Regions from separate parts of the Paenarthrobacter sp. GQ52 genome, predicted to be linked through region 2. Evidence: predicted binding sites of a transcription regulator. Region 2 holds the regulator's gene; the other holds the start of a gene.
What was found. The regulator LexA, encoded in region 2, represses DNA repair genes until DNA is damaged. The targets are predictions, from matches to a motif close to TCGAACANNTGTTCGA.
Positions count from the first base shown of each region.

Region 1: ruvA (Holliday junction branch migration protein RuvA) is a predicted target of LexA. The motif match lies at 3,802-3,817, and genes of this name have one in related genera.

Region 1 is NZ_JCAXEJ010000005.1:237,075-244,740, reverse strand. It holds gene AC6CH8_RS09750 (type 1 glutamine amidotransferase) at 1-241, opposite strand, end outside; gene AC6CH8_RS09745 (Mur ligase family protein) at 238-1,569, opposite strand; gene pdxT (pyridoxal 5'-phosphate synthase glutaminase subunit PdxT) at 1,672-2,373, shown strand; gene AC6CH8_RS09735 (YebC/PmpR family DNA-binding transcriptional regulator) at 2,377-3,132, shown strand; gene ruvC (crossover junction endodeoxyribonuclease RuvC) at 3,198-3,776, shown strand; gene ruvA (Holliday junction branch migration protein RuvA) at 3,880-4,524, shown strand; gene ruvB (Holliday junction branch migration DNA helicase RuvB) at 4,517-5,593, shown strand; gene yajC (preprotein translocase subunit YajC) at 5,737-6,120, shown strand; gene secD (protein translocase subunit SecD) at 6,235-7,666, shown strand, end outside.
Region 2 is NZ_JCAXEJ010000001.1:750,414-758,079, reverse strand. It holds gene hisH (imidazole glycerol phosphate synthase subunit HisH) at 1-215, opposite strand, end outside; gene hisB (imidazoleglycerol-phosphate dehydratase HisB) at 212-838, opposite strand; gene AC6CH8_RS03360 (histidinol-phosphate transaminase) at 885-2,003, opposite strand; gene AC6CH8_RS03355 (LysM peptidoglycan-binding domain-containing protein) at 2,082-2,441, opposite strand; gene lexA (transcriptional repressor LexA) at 2,790-3,533, shown strand; gene AC6CH8_RS03345 (ATP-dependent DNA helicase) at 3,539-5,599, opposite strand; gene hflX (GTPase HflX) at 5,592-7,154, opposite strand.

The DNA of each region.
Region 1 (7,666 bases), on a different contig from region 2:
GCCCGCCTCCGCCCACAATAATGTCGACGTCGTCCGGGAACTCGTCACCCACGTTGTATTCGAGCAACTCGGGCGTATAACCGTGCCACTTGATGCGTTGCTTCAGTACCAGGGCGTTGCCCCAGTCGCCGTAGATGTTCATTTCCCGCGGGTAGAGCTGGAGGACGCGGATTGTTCCCTTGCTGGGCTGTGCGTCTGAGTGGGGCTGTGTTTCCGGGTGGGGCTGTGTTTCCGAGGTCATGAGACCACCTCAACTATGGTGATTTTGGCCAGTTCACGGCGAATGGCGAGCATGGAGGTGTAAGTGCAGAAGACGCGCTTGGGCTTGCCTCGCGAGCCGTCTATGAAAGTCCGCAGGGCAGCGGTGATGTCCGGTTCCACTGTTCCGAACGGCACATCGTCGTACTGGAGGCGGAGGGCCATGTCGTAGGCGCGGACGCCGGTGAGGACTTCCACGCCGTCTTCCCGCAGGGATTCGAACTCGACGTCCCACAGCCAGGACATGTCCCTGCCGTCGGCGTAGTTGTCGTTGATGGCAATCATGGTGGCGTATCCGCCGGCGGGGAAGGACTTCAGTCCGAGTCGGAAACCGCTCGGGTTCTTCACAAGCACCAGCTCCAGGGGCTGGCCGTCCACCGTGAGGCTTTCGCCGCGGCCGAACGCGGGAGCAACTTCTCCCAACGCCTTGACGAGTTTGGGCGTGTCCACCGGCCCGGTTCCCAGGATGGCGCGCGCCAGCGACAAAGCTGCCGCAGCATTGAAGATGTTGTAGACGCCACGCAGTTTCATCGATGTGGTGACGGTTTCGTCGTCGAACTCAAAGTCAGCGTCCTGGGCGCCTACCCGGCGGAGTACGACGTCGGCAGCCGGCAGTTCTACATCGTCACCGGTTTCCGCAGCAACAGAGGTGCCTGACGGGGATGGACCAATGCCTGTGGTGCGCATTTCGTCGTCGTTGGGGAAAGTGCTGCGCAACGATTCGTCGAGTCCGAAGTACCGGATTTCGGGGTGGTGAACAGCGTCTAGGGTGTTGAGGGCGGCGGCAATCCGGGCAACGCGCGGGTCTTCCCGGTTGAGGACCACGGTGTCCGTCGTCTTGGAGGCGATGTGCTCCAGTAAGCGGGCGGTCTTGTCGATTTCTCCAAAGCGGTCCAGTTGGTCGCGCAGGACATTGAGCAGGAGGCTGAAGCGTGGCTCCACTTTGTTGACGAAGTGCACGGCGTGGGCTTCGTCGAGTTCCAGGATGGCGATGTCCGCATCGAGTCGTCCACGCCAATCCACATCGCCCAGGAGCGAAGCGGCCACACCTCGGGTGAAGTTGCTGCCGCTGCGGTTGGTGAAGACCTTTAAGCCCTGGCTTTCAAGGAGTTCCACCACCATTTTGGTGGTGGTGGTTTTACCGTTGGTACCACTGACCACAGCTACGCCGAGGGGGAGCGACGCGAGCGTTCGCTGCATGAAGCCGGGGTCGATCTTCTCGACCACCAAGCCGGGAAAAGCTGACCCTCCGCCCCGGAGTCGGGACAGTGTGCGGACCAGCTTGCCGAGGGGAACGCTGAAGGAAAGCATGCTCTGTAATATATCCCAGTCGGGGCATGGAACCCTGACTGACGGCAGCGCCCGACGGCCGGACACAAGGTTACTGAGGGCTTGGGCCACTATGATGGACCAATGACCAACCCCCTTTCCGAAGCTTCGTCACGCGTGGGTGCAGGACTCCGAATAGGCGTGCTGGCTCTCCAGGGCGACTTCCGCGAGCATATCCACGCTGTTGAGGCCGCTGGAGCCACCGGCGTGGGTATTCGCCGCCCGTCAGAGCTCGACGACATCGACGGCCTGATTATCCCCGGCGGCGAGTCCACCACCATAGACAAGCTTTCCCGGATCTTCGAAGTCCGTGACCCCCTTCAAAAGCGCATCGCGGAGGGCCTTCCCGTCTACGGTTCCTGCGCCGGTATGATCCTGCTGGCCAATGAAATTGCAGACCCGGCTACGGACCTTGACGGAAACCCCCAGCAGACTTTCGGCGGCCTGGATATTACGGTCCGCCGCAACGCTTTCGGACGACAACGCGAATCCTTCGAAACCGACCTCGATTTCAAGGGCTTGGATTTCAGTGCCGGTGAATCCGGTGTGGATCCCGTTCACGCGGTATTCATCCGCGGCCCCTGGGTGGAACGTGTTGGTCCGGGCGTGGAAGTCCTTGCCCAGGTTGATCCCGACCACGCCAGCCACACGGCTACTTTGCATGGAGTGGCTAGAATTGTTGCAGTGCGTTCCGGCCAACTGCTGGCCACCTCCTTCCACCCGGAAGTGACGGGAGAGAAACGCGTGCATGAACTCTTTATTCGAATGATCAGAGGAGAAGCGTAAAGCATGTCAGGCCACTCCAAATGGGCGACCACCAAGCACAAGAAAGCCATCATTGACGGCAGGCGTGCAAAGTCGTTCGCGAAACTGATCAAGAACATCGAAGTTGCTGCCCGCATGGGTGGACCGGACCTTGCCGGCAACCCGGGCCTTGAGCTCGCAGTCACGAAGGCAAAGAAGACTTCGGTACCCAACGACAACATCGACCGCGCCATCAAGCGTGGTGCGGGCCTCACCGGTGAAGTGGTGGACTACACCGAGATCATGTACGAAGCCCGCGGTCCCCAGGGTTCGGCGTTGTTGATTGAATGTCTGACCGACAACAAGAACCGTGCCGCTTCCGAGGTGCGACTGGCGATTTCGCGCAACGGCGGCACCATCGCCGATCCCGGTTCCGTGAGCTACCTCTTCGCCCGCAAGGGTGTTGTTGTCCTGCCCAAGAACGGCCTTAGCGAAGACGACATCCTGATGGCTGTCCTTGATGCCGGAGCCGAGGAAGTCAAGGACAGCGGTGAAAACTGGGAAATCCACTCCGAGCCCTCCGATCTCCAGGCCATCCGTGACGCCTTGAAGGAAGCCGGCATCGACTACGAAACTGACGAAGCCGAATTCGTTCCGTCCATGCAGGTCGACTTGGACGTTGACGGCGCCAAGAAGTTCATGAAGCTCGTGGATGCGCTGGAAGACCTGGACGATGTCCAGAACGTGTACAGCAATGCGGACCTCAGCGAGGAAGTGCAGGCTGCCCTCGACGCCGAGTAATCGGGTGGGCGCAGCGCATCAATTTTGACAACCAGCAGGCTTACAGCCATCAGGAAGGCCCGGACTTGACTCTTCGCGTATTGGGAGTCGATCCGGGCCTCACCCGTTGCGGCATCGGTGTGGTGGACATTGAGCGGAACCGCCGGGCAACCATGGTGGCCGTCGGAGTGGTGGGCACGTCCGCCGAGTTGACCTTGGACAAGCGTTTGCTGGTCATCGCCCAGGCAATCGACGAATGGTTGGACCTGCACAAGCCGGATGTCGTCGCCGTCGAACGTGTTTTCTCGCAAATGAACGTGAGCACGGTGATGGGCGTAGCCCAGGCTTCGGGCGTCGTCATCGTGGCGGCGGCACGCCGGGGTATCCCGGTCGCCATGCATACACCCTCCGAGGTGAAAGCCGCAGTTACCGGCAGCGGCACTGCCAACAAGGATGCGGTCACCAAATTGGTGACCAAGATTCTGCGTCTGGATGCTCCACCCAAGCCGGCTGATGCTGCCGACGCCCTGGCCCTGGCCCTCACCCACGCGTGGCGCGCAGGCAGTGGCATGGGCTCAGCCGGTGGTGCCAGCGGCAAGGCCGGACTTACTCCCGCGCAGAAAGCGTGGGCCGAAGCCGAAGCAAAAGCGCGCCGCAAACGGTGATTGTCGGCCGCTCTTGCTAGGGTATTCGTAGATATGTTCGGATAGTCCGCTTTGGCCGCAGTTTTCACGGTAACGGAGCAGGCAGTATTTCAGGAGCCGGGTCTTGATCAGTTTTCTCCGTGGAACCGTAGCCCACGTTGGTTTGTCCACCGCTGTTATCGACCTCAACGGTGCGGGAATGAGTGTCTTCGCCACACCGCAGACCTTGAGCCACCTCAAAACAGGAACCGAAGCCAAGCTTTTCACTTCCATGATCGTCCGTGAAGATTCACTCACGCTGTTCGGATTTGCCGACGACGACGAACGCGAAGTTTTCGACGTCCTGCTCAGTGTCAGCGGGGTTGGGCCCCGTTTGGCCTTGGCCGTCCTCGCCGTGCACGAACCGGAAGCCATCCGGGTGGCGGCTCACACTGGTGACAGCAAGGCATTCACCAAGGTGCCGGGCATCGGCCCCAAGGTGGCCGGCCGTATTGTCCTCGAGCTGGCCGGGAAGTTGGTTCCGCATGGAACCGGCACTGGTGCTGCTCCCGCCGCGGCCCCGAACGCAGAATGGAAGCCACAGGTAGTCGCAGCCATGACCAGTTTGGGATGGTCCGAGAAAGACGCCAACGGCAGTATCGACAAAGCAATGGCCGACTCGCCGGAACTCGTAGACGCAGGAAACGTGGCCCAAATACTTCGGGCTACGTTGCGCTGGCTTGGCCAGGACGGGGCGCGCGCCGGCAACCGTGTAGGCAGCCGTGGTTGAGCAGTCACTCGTCAACGGGGGAGAGGAACCGGAAGAGCGGGTCATTGAGGCTGCTCTCCGCCCCAAGAACCTGCACGACTTCGTAGGACAGCATCGGGTCCGCAAGCAACTTGCCCTGGTGCTTGAGGCTTCGAAGATGCGTGGCCGCAGCGCCGACCACGTGCTGATGTCCGGACCTCCCGGACTCGGTAAGACCACACTTGCCATGATCATTGCAGCGGAGATGAACGCGCCGTTGCGTATCAGCAGCGGACCGGCCATCCAGCATGCCGGGGATCTCGCTGCCATCCTTTCCTCGCTCTCGGAGGGCGAGGTCCTGTTCCTTGACGAAATACACCGCATGTCCAGGCCTGCAGAAGAAATGCTGTACATGGCCATGGAGGACTTCCGCGTGGACATCGTGGTGGGCAAGGGAGCAGGCGCAACTGCAATTCCCCTGGAGCTTCCGCCTTTCACCCTGGTAGGTGCCACCACCCGCGCGGGACTTCTTCCGGGGCCCTTGAGGGACCGATTCGGTTTCACCGGGCATCTCGAGTTTTATTCGGTGGCCGAACTCGAACTCGTCCTCCGCCGTTCTGCCGGGCTTCTGGACCTGAAGGTAAACTCCGCGGGTTTCACCGAGATCGCAGGTCGCTCCCGGGGAACGCCGCGTATAGCCAACCGGCTGCTGCGCCGTGTCCGTGACTGGGCGCTTGTTCATGGCATCGATCAAATCGATGCCCGTTCGGCGTCAGCTGCCTTGGATATGTACGAAGTGGACGAGCGTGGCTTGGACAGGCTGGACAGATCCGTCCTGGAAGCCCTCATCACCAAGTTCAACGGTGGCCCTGTTGGCTTGTCCACGTTGGCTATTGCCGTCGGTGAGGAACCGGAAACGGTGGAGACCGTGGCTGAACCGTTCCTGGTACGCGAGGGACTTCTGGGACGTACTCCGCGGGGTCGAATCGCGATGGCGTCGGCTTGGACCCACCTTGGTTACGCCGTACCGGCCGGAGTCTTTGGTCAAGAGACCCTCGCCTTGTTCGGTGAGGACGAAAACCACGCCGAAAGCATAGATACAGTCGGTTAACACGCTCTGTTCAGCTTTTCCCACTAGACTGGTATGACGCTCGGCACGTTCGAGTCCTTGATCCATGCCCGCTATGCGGATCTGCCAGGGACGTTGCCGTGAACCAAAACGTAAGTACAGAACGGAACTTCCCTGTGGATCCAATGACCATATTGCTGTTCGTCATGCTTGGACTCTTTGTCTTCATGATGTTCCGCCGCAACAAGAAGACCCAGCAGCAGCAGGCTGAAATGCAGTCCAAGTTCGCTCCTGGTGTCGACGTCATGACCAGCTTCGGTCTCTTTGGCCGCATCGTGTCCATCGACGAAGCCGAGAACAAGGTCGTCATCGAACTTTCCCCGGGTAACCAGGCCACGGTTCACCGCCAGGCAGTCACCAAGGTGGTCGAAACCACCCCCGAGGAAGCACCGGTTGTCCCGGATGACGCTTCTTCCCTGACCGCCGCGGAGACTGAGGCTCCTGCCGCCGTCGAGACACCGGAAGAAACCATCGCGCGCCTCAACAAAGAGGACAAGAAGGACAACTAGCACCGTCAGTCGCGGCGACACCGCGCAAGGCAACTTCTACGGCAGCGGAGAGCCGCCGGCAGACGCTCACCAGCGTCGGCCGGCGGCTGTCCGGCGATAACAGGAAGATCGATAATGGCACGGACCGGCCCCAAAAACTCAGCCCGCAGGGTGCTGACCTGGCTTGGAGCAATTTTCGTTGTATTAACCGCTGTCCTTGCTGGCGGAGTAGTGACTGGCAACGCCAGTTGGGCTCCGAAGCTTGCTCTGGACCTTGAAGGCGGAACCCAGATGATCCTGGCACCCCGGGTGGAGGGTTCCAGCGAGATCAATGAGGAGCAACTCAACCAGGCAGTTGCCATCATCCGGCAGCGAGTAGATGGTTCCGGTGTTGCTGAAGCCGAAATCAGCACGCAGTCCGGCCGCAACGTGGTGGTCAGCCTTCCGGGAACACCGTCGAAGGAAACCCGCGACCTGATCCAGGCTTCGGCTGACATGAACTTCCGCCCGGTCATCACTTACGGTGACCCGGCAGCTATACCGGCTGAGCAGCGCACTCCTGAGGATCAGCTGAACAAGCCGACCGCGGAGCCGGCCAACGCGAGTGATGTCAACTGGATCACCCCGGAAGTCCAGAAGGAATTCGAAGCACTCGACTGCGTTAATCCTTCGGCTGAAAAACGCGATCGGTCAGATCCGGCCAAACCGCTGGTAACCTGCGAGGCTGCCACTGCGACGACTCCGGCCATCAAGTACATCCTCGGGCCCGTTGAGGTCAAGGGGCAGGACATCAGCGATTCCAGCTTTACCCAGGTCCAGGGTGCCCAGGGCTCCGTGACGAATTCCTGGGGTGTCAACATTGTCTTCAACTCGGATGCAACCGCAAAGTTCAAGGCCGTAACTGAACGCCTCAACCAGTTCTATGCTGCAGCGCAGGCCCAGGGTACTGACGATCCCAAGTCACAGTTCGCCATTGTCCTGGACGACAAAGTACTTTCCGCCCCGCGAGCCCTTGCTGTCATCACTGATGGCAAGCCGCGGATCACGGGTAACTTCACCCAGGCGTCGGCGAAGGCTTTGTCTGACCAGTTGCGCTACGGCGCGCTGCCCATCAGCTTCGAGATCCAATCACAAGAGCAGATTTCGGCCACCCTCGGTGGCGACCAACTTCGCCTCGGCTTGCTGGCAGGCATGATCGGTCTGTTGCTGGTGGTTGTGTACTCCCTGTTCCAGTACCGCGCTTTGGGCCTTGTCACCATCGCGTCCCTTGTGGTGGCTGGTGTGCTGACCTATCTCGCCATTGCCATCCTTGGGTGGACGGAAAACTATCGTCTCTCCCTGGCAGGTGTGGCGGGCCTGATCGTGGCCATTGGCCAGACTGCTGACTCGTTTATCGTCTACTTCGAACGCATCAGGGATGAGCTGCGCGAGGGCCGTGGCCTGGTGTCCGCCGTCGAGAATGGTTGGAAGCGGGCCAAGCGCACCGTGCTGGCTTCCAAGGCCGTCAACCTCCTTGCCGCTCTGGTCCTCTATTTCGTAGCTGTCGGCAACGTACGTGGCTTTGCCT
Region 2 (7,666 bases):
CCGGGCACCACCAAGCCGTCAGCGTTAAGCACGTCCTCAGGCTTGGAGCTCAGAACAACGTGGGCGCCGGCGCGCTCAAGCGCACGGACGGCGGACCGTACGTTGCCCGATCCATAATCCAGCACAGTGACGGTGGGCTTGCCTTCGGGCGACTCCGGCTTCACGGATGCAGTGGCGTCAGCCACCGCTCCATTCTTCAGAAACTGGCCGCTCATAGTGCGCCCTTGGTGGAAGGGATGCCCTCCACGCGGGGATCGGATTCCACGGCTGCACGTAAAGCGCGGGCAAAAGCTTTGAACTGGGCCTCAACGATGTGGTGCGGGTCCCGGCCAGCCAAGACATTCATGTGCAGGCAGATTCCGGCATGCAGCGTGATGGCTTCAAAAACGTGGCGTGTCAGCGAGCCCGTGAAGTGTCCACCGATCAGGTGGTACTCCTGCCCGGCCGGCTCACCACCGTGCACCAGGTAAGGACGCCCGGAAACATCCACGACGGCGTGCGCCAGCGCTTCATCCAAAGGAACAGTTGCTTCGCCGAAGCGACGGATGCCGGCCTTGTTGCCCAATGCCGTCCGCAGGACCTCGCCAAAAGTGATGGCGACATCTTCCACGGTGTGGTGCGCGTCGATGTGGGTGTCGCCCGTGGCCTTCACCGTCATGTCGATCAGGGAGTGCTTGCACAGTGCCGTCAGCATGTGGTCGTAGAACGGAACCGAGGTACTGATGTCCGAGACACCGGAACCGTCCAGGTTGATCTCCACCAGGACTGAAGACTCGCTGGTGGTGCGCTCCATGCGCGCGGTGCGGGCAGCGGTCGGCGTGGTGCCGGTTTCGCTCATTGGGACGTCCTTATACACGGAGGGTGGGTTGGGTCTATGGACAAGTTTAGGCGCGCTGCGGCGCCGTGCCGTCCAGCAGTGCTTCCAAGGCCTCAAGGAAGGCGGTGGTTTCCGGTTCGGTTCCGGCGGTAACACGCAAGTGCCCAGGGATGCCGACGTCGCGAATCAGCACACCGGCATCGAGCAGGCCCTGCCAAATCTTGTGCGGCTCCTCGAGGCCGCCAAAGAAGACGTAGTTGGAGTCGGAGGCCGAGGGCTTGAGGCCCATGCGAAGGAGCTCAGTCACAATCCGGTCGCGTTGTACCTTGATGTCCTCGACGTCGGCCATCAGGGCTTCACGGTGGTTGAGCGCAGCCAGGGCCGTTGCCTGAGTGACGGCAGACAAGTGGTACGGAAGGCGGACCAGCCTGATGGCGTCTGTGACTTCCGGGGCTGCCGCCATGTAGCCGAGCCGGGCACCTGCAAGGGCGAACGCTTTGCTCATGGTGCGCGAGACGATCAACCGCTCGCGTCCTGGCAACAACGTCAAGGCGCTCGGAGTATTGTCGTGCGCGAACTCGTGATACGCCTCGTCCACGATCACGATGGCCTGGCTCGCTTCTCCGGCCTCGTAGACGGCTTCGACAACGTCCAAGCCCAACCCTGTACCGGTTGGGTTGTTCGGTGAGCACAGGAACACGATGTTGGCGCCCGTTTCCCGAACCTGCGCGGCGGCCGATTCGGCGTCCAGCCCGTAGTCGTCAGCACGCACTCCGCGGACATACTCCGTGTCCGTGCCACTCGCCAGAAGGGGGTACATGGAGTACGTGGGCGGGAAACCGAGCGCTTTGCGTCCCGGTCCACCAAATGCCTGGAGGATTTGCTGCAGGACTTCATTGGATCCGTTGGCGGCCCAGATGTTGTCCGGAGAAAGTTCGTGGCCAAGGTACTCGGCCAGCGCTTCCCGTAGTTCAGTGAACTCGCGGTCCGGATAGCGGTTCAGTCCTGTGGCCGCAGCGGCGACAGCCTCGGTGATGGCGGCTTGGACATCCGCCGGGACGCCATGGGTGTTTTCGTTGACATTGAGCAGGATGGGGACGTCAAGCTGCGGTGCGCCATAGGGGCTCAGTCCACGCAGATTGGTCCGGAGGGGAAGTCGGTCAAGTCGCTCAAGCTGGTCACTCACCAACACAGTTTAAGGGGCGCCCGGGACTGCCGACTAACTGTGACGCCGGGCGATCGGTTCCTGCGGATGGTGGACGACTCAGTTTGCAGGGACGAACAGCTGCTGGCCGGGCAGAATGCGGCCGCCGCGGAGGTCGTTCAGCTGGATGATCTCCGCGATGACATCACGCGGGTCCCGCTCCGGAGCGGCGGCGCCGGCGATGCCCCAGAGGGATTGCCCCGGCTGGACGGTGACAGAGACTGCGACGGGCGGACGCAATTGGGACTGGGAGTCCGACGCCTTGGCCGGGGAGTTGATAAAACCGGCGAGGGTCAGCAGCGCCGCCACCAACAGCATTGCCGGGATGCCGAAGAAGACAATCCGTCCCCGCCGGGTCAGACGCAGGCGAGCGGGCGCCTGAGTGGTGCGGAATTCAGCGAACGTAGTGATTGCGGACATGAGCTGAGCCCTTCTGAGCTATTGCCAGGTTCCGGGGTGCCCGGTGCCTGGCGGCCAATTCTTTGTGTTCCCCTCTTCTGATCCCGGATGTTCGAACACTCTGTTCGAACATCCAGCCCCAGCGTCAGGTTTATAGAACACATGTTCGAACCTTGCTATGACATTTTTAGCACTTATCAACGAACGGTGTCGAGACTCGCTAGAACAAATGTTTGATAAACGCCTGTGCCTGCCCTACGTTTGAGTGAAGAAACAGCACTGTTTCAGTGGAACAGGAGGGTCTGACATTTTTTGCAGACCCGACAACCCGGGGCTCGCCTCGGGCGGAATGGAAAGGCATTGGCGAACATGGCAGCGAAAGCCACAGGCGGCGGGGCACCCCTGCGGAGCCAGCAGCCTCAGAAGAGTCCCAAGAGCCTGACTGTCCGGCAGAAAAAGATTCTGGAGACCATCCAACGGTCGGTCAACGACAACGGATACCCGCCCAGCATGCGCGAGATCGGTGACACCGTGGGTCTGGCCAGTTTGTCGAGCGTCACTCATCAGTTGTCCCAATTGGAGAAGCTTGGCTACCTCCGCAGGGATCCCAAGCGTCCCCGCGCCATGGAAGTCCTGATGCCGCTGACCCTTGATGGTGGCACCATTCCGGGCGTGGAAGCGCCCACCACCCTTCGCAGCGCGGGGGGCCTTGCCGTAACAGAGCTGGCCAGTGCCAGTGATACCGCCATGGTCCCGCTGGTGGGCCGGATCGCGGCCGGCGGACCGATCCTGGCTGACCAGACGGTGGAAGACGTGCTGGCGCTCCCCCGCCAGCTCGTGGGGCATGGCGAATTGTTCATGCTGAAGGTGGCTGGCGATTCCATGATTGACGCCGCCATCTGTGACGGTGACTGGGTTGTGGTCCGCCGCCAGAATGACGCCATCAACGGCGACATCGTGGCAGCCCTGCTGGATGACGAAGCAACCGTAAAGACCTTCCGTCAGAGGGATGGCCATACGTGGCTGCTTCCGCAGAACACGCAGTACGAACCCATTCTGGGCGATCAAGCCACCATCATGGGCAAGGTAGTTTCGGTACTGCGCTCCCTTTAGGCGCCCTACGGGGCTTTAGCCGAGCCCAGGCGCTCCAGGACGCCACGGACCACTGCCCGGTCCGTCGTTGCCCAGAACGGCGGCAGGGCGGCACGCAGGAAGCCTCCGTAGCGTTCCGTCGAGAGCCGCGAGTCGAGCACTGCAACTACTCCTTTGTCTCCTGTTGAACGGATCAGGCGGCCAGCACCCTGCGCCAGTCGGATGGCAGCATGCGTAGCCGATACGGCCATAAAGCCATTTCCACCTGATTGCGCCACCGCACGTGAGCGCGCAGTCATGAGGGGATCATCGGGCCGCGGGAAGGGAATGCGGTCAATGATCACCAAGCGGCACGAGCCACCCGGAACATCTACGCCCTGCCACAGTGACATGGTCCCGAAGAGGCATGTGTCAGGCTCATCCGCGAACTGCTTCACGAGGGCCGCCATGGTGGATTCGCCTTGGCAGAGGATATCCACGTCCAGCCGGAGCCGCATGGCGTCGGCTGCTTCTTCGGCCGCACGCCGTGAGGAGAACAAACACAAGGCTCCCCCGCCGGAGGCACGGATGAGGTCTTCCAATTCGTCGAGCGCCTCGGGGGAAGTACCACGACCGGGTTTTGGGAGGTGCTTGGCCACATACAGGACACCCTGTTTGGGATAATCAAAGGGCGAACCCACATCGATCCCGGTCCAGCTCGGGGCACCGTCGCCGATGAGGCCGAGGCCACCTGCTGCCGGTTCGAAAGCCGAGCCGATGGCCAGCGTGGCGGAGGTCAGCACCACCGTGTGGCCGGCGAAGAGACCCTCGCGAAGCCGCCCGGCAACGCTGAGCGGGGCGATGTTGAGCAAGGCGGGAGCAGTCTCGTCCGGTTGGGAATAGCCTTGGTGCGGGTCGAACGTGCTGTTCCTGGAGAACCATACAACTTCGCGGTTCTCCTTGGCGGCCAGCATGCGTTCGCACAATTCCAGGATCAGCATGAGCCGTGAACGCGCCAACTGCCGTCCGCCGTCGACTGCGTTTGATGAATCTGTCTTCGAATCCGAGAGCGCAGCGCGAGCGGCGTCCCTTAACTGGTCCAGGCAATCCAGCTGTTCGTCGTTGAGGCCGTTGGGCAACAGCCCATTGGGCACACCGGCGATGGCCATATCCAATCGCTCCGCGGCAGCGTTGAGCGCGTCCACTGTAATGGCCGTGTGTTTGCGTGCACTTGATGCCGCCGCGTGAACCATGGCCACCGACAACTGGCCTGAAACAGCACCGGTCACGCGGTCCTGAAGTTCGTGCGCCTCGTCAACCACCACAACGTCGTACTCAGGCAGCACGGCCAGGCCTTCAAAGGCACTGACGGCCAGCATGGCGTGGTTGGTGACCACGACGTCGGCTTCACCCGCCCGTGAGCGTGCCAGCTCGCTGAAGCACTCTTCTGCTACGGGGCACTTCTGGGCGCCCAAGCACTCCATGGACGTCACGGATACCTGACGCCAGGCCCTGTCGGTGACCCCTGGCATGAGTTCATCGCGGTCTCCGGTAGCGGTCTTCTCAGCCCATTCCCGGAGACGGACTACTTCCTTACCCAGCTGTGACTGCGGACCGCCCATGGAAGCAGCAAAGTGGGGCACGCTGGTGTCCTCGCCGAGGGAGAACAGCTGCCCTTCGGAGGGCTCTTCGCTGGGGAACCCGCCTTCGAGCTTCTGCAGGCACACATAGTTTGCCCTGCCCTTGACGAGCGCCACATTGACCGGGCGCTCAAGGGCAGGGTTGATGGTCTCCAGCAGCCTGGGAAGGTCCCGGCCAACGATTTGGGTTTGGAGTGCCAGGGTGGCGGTGGACACGAGAGTCGGTTTATCGCTGTCCATGGAATGAGCGATCAACGGAATCAGGTAAGCCAACGACTTACCTGTTCCCGTTCCCGCCTGGACCAGCAGGTGCTCCCCGGTCTCGATGGCCCGGGTGACATGCTTGGCCATTTCGTGCTGGCCGGCACGGCTTTGTCCGCCCATGCCGGCAACAGCCCGATCCAACAGTTCGAGGGTGGTCTTCTCCCCCACCGATTCGACGGCGTCCGCCGCCACCTTCTCAACCATTACTGACGAATGACTCCAGTTCAGCGGCCAGGCCTTCGCGCACCATGACAACTACCCGGGTCCCGTTCTCCTCGTGCTCAGTGCTGAGGATTTCCGAGTCGGAACTGTGCAATTTGCTGATCATTTCCCCGCGGTCGTAGGGAATGAGCAGTTCAAGTCGCACGCCGGGCCGGGGAATGGACCGGCTGATGTCTTCCAGCAGTTCCGCGATGCCCTGGCCCGTGCGGGTGGACACAACAGCATGGCGGGGCTCTTTCTGCTTGAGGCGCTCCACCACGAAGGGATCCGCGACGTCCACCTTGTTGAGGACGATGATCTCGGGAACCTTGCGGGCATCAACCTCGGTGAAAACGGCCCTTACCGCTGCAATCTGTCCCTCAGGATCGGGGTGCGATGCATCCACCACATGGAGGATCAAGTCCGCATCCGCAACTTCCTCCAGCGTGGAGCGGAAAGCCTCAATGAGCTGGGTTGGGAGTGAACGAACGAACCCAACGGTGTCTGCGAGTGTATAGCCGATGCCGTCCGGGGTTTGCGCCTTACGGACTGTGGGATCCAGGGTGGCGAACAGGGCGTTCTCCACCAGGACACCTGCGTCAGTCAGGCGGTTCAGCAGGGACGACTTCCCAGCGTTCGTGTACCCGGCGATGGCAACAGACGGAACCGCATTACGACGGCGGTTGGCACGCTTGGTCTCGCGCGCAGGCTTCATCGCGGCGATTTCGCGACGCAACTTGGCCATGCGGGTGCGGATTCGGCGCCTATCAAGTTCGATCTTGGTTTCACCAGGACCACGCGAACCCATTCCAGCGCCTGCTCCACCCACCTGGCCACCGGCCTGGCGGGACATGGAGTCGCCCCAACCGCGAAGCCTCGGGAGCAGGTACTCGAGCTGTGCGAGCTCCACCTGCGCCTTGCCTTCGCGGCTCTTTGCGTGCTGGGCAAAGATATCCAGGATCAGCGTGGTGCGGTCAACTACCTTGACCTTCACAATGTCCTCCAGGCCGCGTCGCTGCGAGGGCGCGAGCTCAGTGTCCACAACCACAGTATCTGCGCCCGTGGCAGCGACGATGTCCTTGAGCTCCTGGGCCTTACCGGAACCAAGGAAGGTCCCGGGGTCCGGCTTCTGCCGGCGCTGAACCAAACCGTCCAACACCTCGGATCCGGCGGTCTCTGCAAGTGCCGCCAGCTCGCGGAGGGAGTTCTCAGCGTCCGCGAGAGTCCCCTCAGTCCACAGACCGGCCAGTACGACGCGCTCCAGGCGCAACTGCCGGTATTCGACCTCAGTGACGTCTTCAAGTTCGGTTGACAGTCCTGCGGTACGGCGAAGGGCGCGGCGTTCGGCCAAATCTTCCTGGTCGCCGTCGTAGATACTGTGTTCACGGTCCAGCGTGGAAATCGCCTGCGCCTTGCCGAACACACCGTTGGCGTCGTCGTCGTCGGATGCCTGCGCAGGTACATCCTTGGAAAGAATCCGGTCGATGACGGCCTGGATTTGTTCAGGACTCATGTCCTGGGCGTCGGAATCGGATCCGGAGTGCTTCTGGGTGGTCATGGTCTCCTTAGACTGTTCGGCAATTCCAGAATAGTGCGGTTTCGTGCTCGATGGGGCGCTATTCGCGCTCGGCTGACGGACATCGGCCAAAAGGGCCTCCTGTGTACTGGGCAGTCGGTGCCTTTCGGAGGCAGGGGCTGCTGGAATGTGGCGTGATTGACTCCGCGGGGAGGATCCTTTGGCCAACGTGAGGATGCTCTGCCTGCCCTACGCGTTTAGCCGGATGGATACAGCTGTCCACTAGGGTGCGGAGCGGAATCTTCAGAGCGTCCGGCTCCAAATTCTGGAGTTGCCGGACTGAGCCAGTGGGACCTGCCGGGCGGAAAAGCCGGCCGGGCTGAAATGCCAAGCGGGCCTGCGTCGCGGGCGGTACCGTCAAACGCCGGATGACTCCGGTGTTTGTGGGCTGATTACTCGAAGATCAAGAACATGCGTTCCACTTTAGCAGCCATTGTCAAACCTGCTGCGGAACGAGGCAGTTTCCCAAGCCGACGATAGCCAACTAATCTGGC